Regions from separate parts of the Brenneria sp. L3-3C-1 genome, predicted to be linked through region 2. Evidence: predicted binding sites of a transcription regulator. Region 2 holds the regulator's gene; each other region holds the start of a gene.

Region 1 (2,277 bases), on a different contig from region 2:
GCGGATGCCCCGATGGCCCATTGATCGTTCAGCGGCATAATAAAGTGCAGGTTCGGCACCCAGGCATGCGGCGCGATATTCTTGGCGCTGGTATCCTGACCGGTGAAGGAATTTTTCCCCTGCACATCAATATCGGGATTAATGTAGGTCACGCCGCCGGAAAAAGAGGGACGGTCAAATAGGGTCATGGTGGCGGGGTTACGGCTACCGGATGCGGCATTGTCCGCCACGGCGCCTTCACCGGAAAACGCACGCCCCAGACCAGAGGAAGAATACTCGTTGAGCTGGAAGCCGGCAGCGGATGCATTTGTTGAAACCAGTGCCACTGCAACAGCAATTGCGGATTGTTTTAACAGGTTTTTCTGGCTCATGACCAAAACCTCTTTATGTGGTCGTTATTCGACTTTGTTACACCAAGTAACAAGGGACGCGCATTGTAGGGGGCGCATTCGGTCTGACAAATCAGACCAGTTGGCAAAGTATAAGTTGGGAATATGTTAATGTTGCAAATGTGTATTAAAAATATGACAAAAATGATACAGAAGTTAGATCTACTTAACGTTTTGGTTAATTTTCGTGATAAGTAATTACGAGGGTTTTACTCTACGATAACAATGAAATGTGATAGATCTCACTAAATTCCCCCACGGACAGTAAGTTCTAGTGCTGTGCCGACCCGGTGAGTAGAATAGACGGGAATATAAGGTTTTTTGAACTGGATCATATCTGTTGTACTGGTCTCTGCCGTAGAGGAAAGAATGATGACAAACGCAATAAACAAATGTTCTGCTGAAGAAACCGCCGCCTGCTGCTGCGTCGATGTTGGCACGGTGATGGATAATACGGATTGCACCGCGTCTTACAGTAAAATCTTTACCGATCGGGCTGAGGCTGAAGCTACGCTGAAAGCGCTGACGGAGAAAGCCCGGTCGGTGGAATCCGATCCTTGCCAGATCGACAGTAAGCTGGCCACGGTGGACGGCGGCGTGAAGCTGGATATTGACTTCACTTTCTGCTGTCAGGCGGAAACGCTGATTTTCCAGCTTGGGCTGCGTTAAGTTTCGCCTTGTTTCGGGGCCGTACGGCCCCTGCTTTTATCCTGTCAGGCCGTTACGGCAATAACATTTATCTCCCCGAATTACACCTGCTTCTCTCACGTCGGCGTTCACACTTTTGTTCTTTGCTCGTTTGCGTAATGTAACTATCTGGTTAACAATGAGATCAGGTCTGACCTGTTGTGCGCAGGCTAATGTTCTCGGTTAACAGGAGCGTTTATGAGCGAGGTGTTACCACTGATAACCCGTCGTGGCGATCGCGTGGCGATTGTTAGCGGGCTGCGTACTCCGTTTGCCCGTCAGGCAACCGCCTATCACGGCGTGCCGGCCATGGAATTGGGAAAAATTGTGGTGAGTGAACTACTTATTCGCAGCGGGATCGACCCCGAACTGATCGAACTGTTGGTATTCGGTCAGGTGGTGCAAATGCCGGAAGCGCCCAATATCGCCAGAGAAATTGTGCTGGGAACGGGCATGAGCGTGCATACGGACGCTTACAGCGTATCCCGCGCGTGCGCCACCAGTTTTCAGGCGGTTGCCAACGTGGCGGAAAGCATCATGGCGGGAACCATTGCGGTGGGCATTGCGGGCGGCGCGGATTCCTCTTCCGTGCTGCCGATTGGCGTGAGCAAGCCGCTCGCCAGAGCGCTGGTCGATATGAGCAAAGCCCGCACGCTGGGTCAGCGGCTCAAGCTGTTGGCCCGGTTACGTCCCAAGGATCTGCTGCCGGTCGCTCCCCCGGTCGCTGAGTATTCCACCGGCCTGCGCATGGGCGACACGGCTGAACAAATGGCGAAAACGTACGGCATTAGCCGTGAAGAACAGGACGCGCTGGCGTATCGATCGCACCGTTTCGCCGCCCGCGCCTGGGAGGCGGGGAGCCTGCGTGATGAGGTGATGACCGCGTATGTCCCTCCTTACCGGCAGGCGCTCAGCGAAGATAATAATGTGCGTCGGGATTCCGCTCCGGAGCATTATGCCCGGTTGCGGCCGGCTTTCGATCGTAAGCACGGCAGCGTGACGGCGGCCAATAGCACGCCGCTGACTGACGGAGCGGCGGCTATTCTGATGATGAGCGAGTCCAAAGCCAAAAGTTTGGGCATCACGCCGCTGGGCTATCTGCGCAGCTACGCGTTCAGCGCGATTGGCGTCCAGGAAGATATGTTGCTCGGCCCGGCTTACGCCTCGCCTGTGGCGTTGGAAAGGGCGGGCATCACCCTTG
Region 2 (2,277 bases):
CATCAGCGCCACCGAGCAATATTTTTCCGCAGACAGTTCCACCGCGCGCGCGACCGCCTGCTCGGCCAATCCTTTGCCCGTCACGGTAAAATGCAGATTAATATGGGTAAACAAACGCGGCGCTTCCGTTCTCCGCTCCGAGGTCAGTTTAACTTCGCAATCCGCGACGTCATTACGCCCTTTCTGCAAGATCGACACCACATCAATCGCGCTACAACTGCCAATCGACATCAGCACCATTTCCATGGGACTTGGCGCTTTATCGCCCGAATTTCCATCCATCACCACCTGATGTCCGGAAGCTGATTCGCCCAGAAATGTTAAGTTTTCAACCCACTTCACCCGAGCCTGCATGCCGCCTCCGCTAAAAAATTTTTTAATATTTATATCGTTATTATACAAAAACAACCTATAACCACAGCTTTATCATGCTGACGCGAGACAACACAAGACACTTCCTCCAAGCTGTGTTAAAAATGAGAACAGAAGCTGTCTTTTCTGGACAAACTCAGATCGCGGGAAGATGATAACGTCGCCAGACAGAAGCTCCAGTATATTCCCTGACGGCCTACACGTAATTTGAATTTTTAGCAGTAAACACGCCGTACAGGGAACTCTGAGCCCTGTGATTTGCGCAGTGAATTACAACAGAGGATAATAGCGAATGGTTCTCGGCAAACCGCAAACAGACCCAACTCTCGAATGGTTCCTTTCTCATTGCCATATCCACAAGTATCCATCGAAGAGTACGCTGATTCACCAAGGTGAAAAAGCAGAAACGCTTTACTACATCGTGAAAGGCTCTGTCGCAGTGCTAATCAAAGATGAAGAAGGCAAAGAAATGATCCTCTCTTATCTCAATCAGGGAGATTTTATTGGCGAGCTTGGCTTGTTTGAAGAAGGCCAGGAGCGTAGCGCCTGGGTACGGGCGAAAACGGCTTGTGAAGTTGCTGAAATTTCCTATAAAAAATTCCGGCAGTTGATTCAGGTCAATCCCGATATTCTGATGCGTCTGTCCGCGCAGATGGCAAGCAGGCTGCAAGTGACCTCAGAGAAAGTCGGTAATCTGGCATTCCTTGATGTAACCGGTCGCATTGCCCAAACATTATTGAACCTGGCAAAACAACCCGATGCCATGACGCACCCAGATGGCATGCAAATAAAAATCACCCGCCAGGAAATTGGGCAAATCGTTGGCTGTTCACGCGAAACCGTGGGCCGCATTCTTAAAATGTTGGAAGATCAGAACCTCATTTCCGCACATGGTAAAACGATCGTGGTTTACGGTACGCGTTAAACCCGGCGATTACCCTACGACAAAAAAGCGTGAAGTCTCTTTCACGCTTTTTTTATAGCCATATAACACCGTAGCAAGGCGTATCAGGGCAGAACTTTGGCTGACTGGATCACGATCGGTTTGGTGGGCACATTTTGGTAAGGGCCGACGTTTTCGGTCTGCACCTGAGCGATTTTATCCGCCACGTCCATACCTTTTACCACTTTACCGAATACCGCATAGCCAAAATCACGCTGTCCGTGATCGAGGAAAGCGTTATCAGCCACATTGATGAAGAATTGACTGGTGGCGCTGTCTTTTTCCGCAGTCCGCGCCATGGAAATGGTGCCGCGCAGGTTGCGTAAGCCATTGTCCGCTTCATTTTTGATCGCCGGGTTGGTCGCTTTCTGCTTCATGTCGTCGGTAAAACCGCCGCCCTGAATCATAAAGCCGGGGATGACCCGATGAAACGTCGTGCCGTTATAAAAACCGTTATTCACGTACTCAACGAAGTTATTCACCGAAACCGGTGCTTTTTGGTTGTCCAATGCCAGCTCAATGTTTCCCGCCGAGGTCGTCAGCAAAACATGCGTTGTGCCGGAGGTAGCGAACACCGGAGAAAAAGCCGTAAGTGAAATAAAAGCCGCCGCAGCAGCCAGAGTACGTTTAAGCATGATAATTCCTTGTTGAAGAAACCGACCACTGAAAGCGTAATGATTGTAAATACCCACACCCGCCAACGCCACCCATTTACCTTTTTTTACGTATTATAAAAAGGCTGACGTTAAAGTCAGCCCAGACCATTGACAAAGCCCGTTATTAGGGAGAGCGTGGCGAGGGGCCGTAGCGGCGTAAGCCGCCGGAGCGCCCCTCGGTACGGTAGGCCCGGGTATCTCAGGCTTACAGACGACTTTGTCAGTAACCTCAGGCTGACGTTAAAGTCAGCACCCGCTTATTATCTGTCGCCGCACAGAACCTTAGCCCATACGCTCCGAACGCAC
Region 3 (2,277 bases), on a different contig from region 2:
GCGACCAGCATGCCGCCGTCAACGAACAGCAGGTGCCCGTTGACAAAGTCTGATGCTTTGGATGAGAGGTAGACGGCCGCGCCGATTAACTCTTCCGGATCGCCCCAGCGGGCGGCGGGAGTGCGTTTGCATAACCAGTCGGTAAACGCCTGGTCATCCACCAAGGCTTTGGTCATGTCGGTTTTAAAATAGCCGGGGGCGATACCGTTGACCTGAATGTTATAACGCGCAAGTTCCACACACATGCCGCGGGTCAGCATTTTTACCGCGCCTTTGGAGGCGGCATACGGGGTGATGGTGTCCCGGCCTAGTTCGCTCTGCATGGAACAGATATTGATGATTTTTCCGCGCTGACGTTTGACCATATATCGCGACACGGCTTGGGAAACCAAAAACACCGATTTTTGATTAACATTAATCACGTCATCCCACTCTTTTTCCGGAAACTCGGTAAACGGATGGCGGCGCTGGATCCCGGCGTTATTAATTAATACATCAATGGCGCCGATATTTTCTTCAATATGGTGAATCGATTCCTGAACAGCATCATGGTCGGTAACATCAAATGCCGCCGCATAGGCTTGAAAACCCGCAGCGCGTAATTGCCCAACGGCTTTCTCCGCGCGTTCAGCGGTAATGTCATTAACGATAATCTCCGCGCCAAATTCAGATAAACCTTTAGCCAGCAGAAAACCGATGCCTTGTGCGGAACCTGTAATCAGCACTTTCTTGTGGGACAGTGAAAAAATATTTTTCATAAATAATTCCTGATGGCTGCCTTCTAATGTTTTTATAAAAGGTCGTTATATTTCCTGGCGTCATTGACGACGGAGATAATAAATAATCGATCGCTTCTCTCGGCCATACTGAAAAATAACAGAATGGTTTTTTTAATGTATTCCGCTCGGCGCAATAACGACATATCAGCGTAAATGACGTGGGGCTATGAAACCGTTTTATGCCGGGTAAAACTGTGATGAAGATCACTTTAAACTATGTTACTGCAAGCTGTTACAGATTACGTGACGTCCATCCGCCCAATATTGGAGGGTATCCGTCCGATGGCGGAAGGGAATCGTAGGGGAAATGCGGAAATTAAAATTTAATTATATGATATTTATGGTGATTATTTTTTACTTTGGCGTCGCCGCTGCTTTTTTAGTTACCGGTAACATCATGCCTGTTCGCCCGCCGGGTTTTGAGCAAAAGCGCGGTTTTACGCTGCGAGTAAGGTGCTGAATCTCATCATCACGATGAAATGTCGAAGCGATCACGTTACCGGTAACATTTTTTGTTAACATCATTTAAAATGCGTTAAGATGGCGTCAGAAAATTTAATACCGCCGCAGCTTGTTATTAAATTTTTACCAACACACGCTTCTGTTTTTTTAATTAACAGGGGAGGGGGGTGTTTTATTCAGAAAGGGCGCATTCAGTGTGGAAAAAATAACATCCTCCATGCTCGCGGGTGACGTGTCGTCGTTCCCCTTATGCCGTTCTTGATGGCGCTTTTCATTACAGGTCAACGTTGACTCAGACCCAGGAGGCAGTATGAACCCGGTTGTATTACAGGTCACACAGCAGATTATTGCACGTTCAGCCGCCTCGCGCCGGGCCTATCTTAAGCGGATCGATGCCGCCAGGGACAGTAAGGTGCATCGTTCGCAGCTGGCCTGCGGTAATCTGGCGCACGGTTTTGCCGCCTGCACGCCGGATGATAAAGCGGCGCTCAAAAATATGGTTCACAGCGACATTGCGATTATCACCGCCTATAACGATATGCTTTCCGCTCACCAGCCTTACGAAAACTACCCTGAGCGGCTAAAAGCGGCCTTGCGTAAGGTAGGCGCGGTGGGGCAGGTCGCCGGGGGCGTTCCCGCCATGTGCGACGGCATCACCCAGGGGCAGGATGGCATGGAGCTGTCGCTGATGAGCCGCGATGTGATCGCCATGTCCGCGGCGGTAGGGCTGTCGCACAACATGTTTGACGGCGCGTTGTATCTCGGCATCTGTGACAAAATTGTGCCCGGTTTACTGATGGCGGCGCTGTCGTTCGGTCATCTGCCGGCGGTGTTCGTTCCCGCCGGGCCGATGAGCAGCGGTCTGTCCAATAAGGAAAAAGTGCGGATAAGGCAGCTTTATGCCGAGGGCAAGGTCGATCGTCAGGCGTTGCTGGAGTCTGAAGCCGCGTCCTATCATGGCATTGGAACCTGTACGTTTTATGGGACGGCTAATTCCAACCAGATGGTGATGGAAGTAATGGGGCTGCATTTGCCC

The links. Region 2 encodes CRP, which controls carbon source genes, mostly activating them, when cyclic AMP is high. Its sites were predicted from a motif close to ATGTGANNNNNNTCACAT; they were not measured.
Region 1: JG725_RS05955 (YfcZ/YiiS family protein) is a predicted target of CRP. The motif match lies at 620-637, and genes of this name have one in related genera.
Region 3: idnO (gluconate 5-dehydrogenase) is a predicted target of CRP. The motif match lies at 972-989, and genes of this name have one in related genera.

What each region holds. Positions count from the first base shown of each region.
Region 1 covers NZ_JAEMHF010000001.1:1,334,815-1,337,091, reverse strand. The annotation lists gene fadL (long-chain fatty acid transporter FadL) at 1-371, opposite strand, end outside; gene JG725_RS05955 (YfcZ/YiiS family protein) at 762-1,058, shown strand; gene fadI (acetyl-CoA C-acyltransferase FadI) at 1,275-2,277, shown strand, end outside.
Region 2 covers NZ_JAEMHF010000007.1:14,738-17,014, forward strand. The annotation lists gene JG725_RS13875 (OsmC family protein) at 1-354, opposite strand, end outside; gene crp (cAMP-activated global transcriptional regulator CRP) at 665-1,297, shown strand; gene ppiA (peptidylprolyl isomerase A) at 1,381-1,950, opposite strand; gene JG725_RS13890 (ABC transporter ATP-binding protein) at 2,254-2,277, opposite strand, start outside.
Region 3 covers NZ_JAEMHF010000015.1:37,040-39,316, forward strand. The annotation lists gene idnO (gluconate 5-dehydrogenase) at 1-758, opposite strand, end outside; gene edd (phosphogluconate dehydratase) at 1,552-2,277, shown strand, end outside.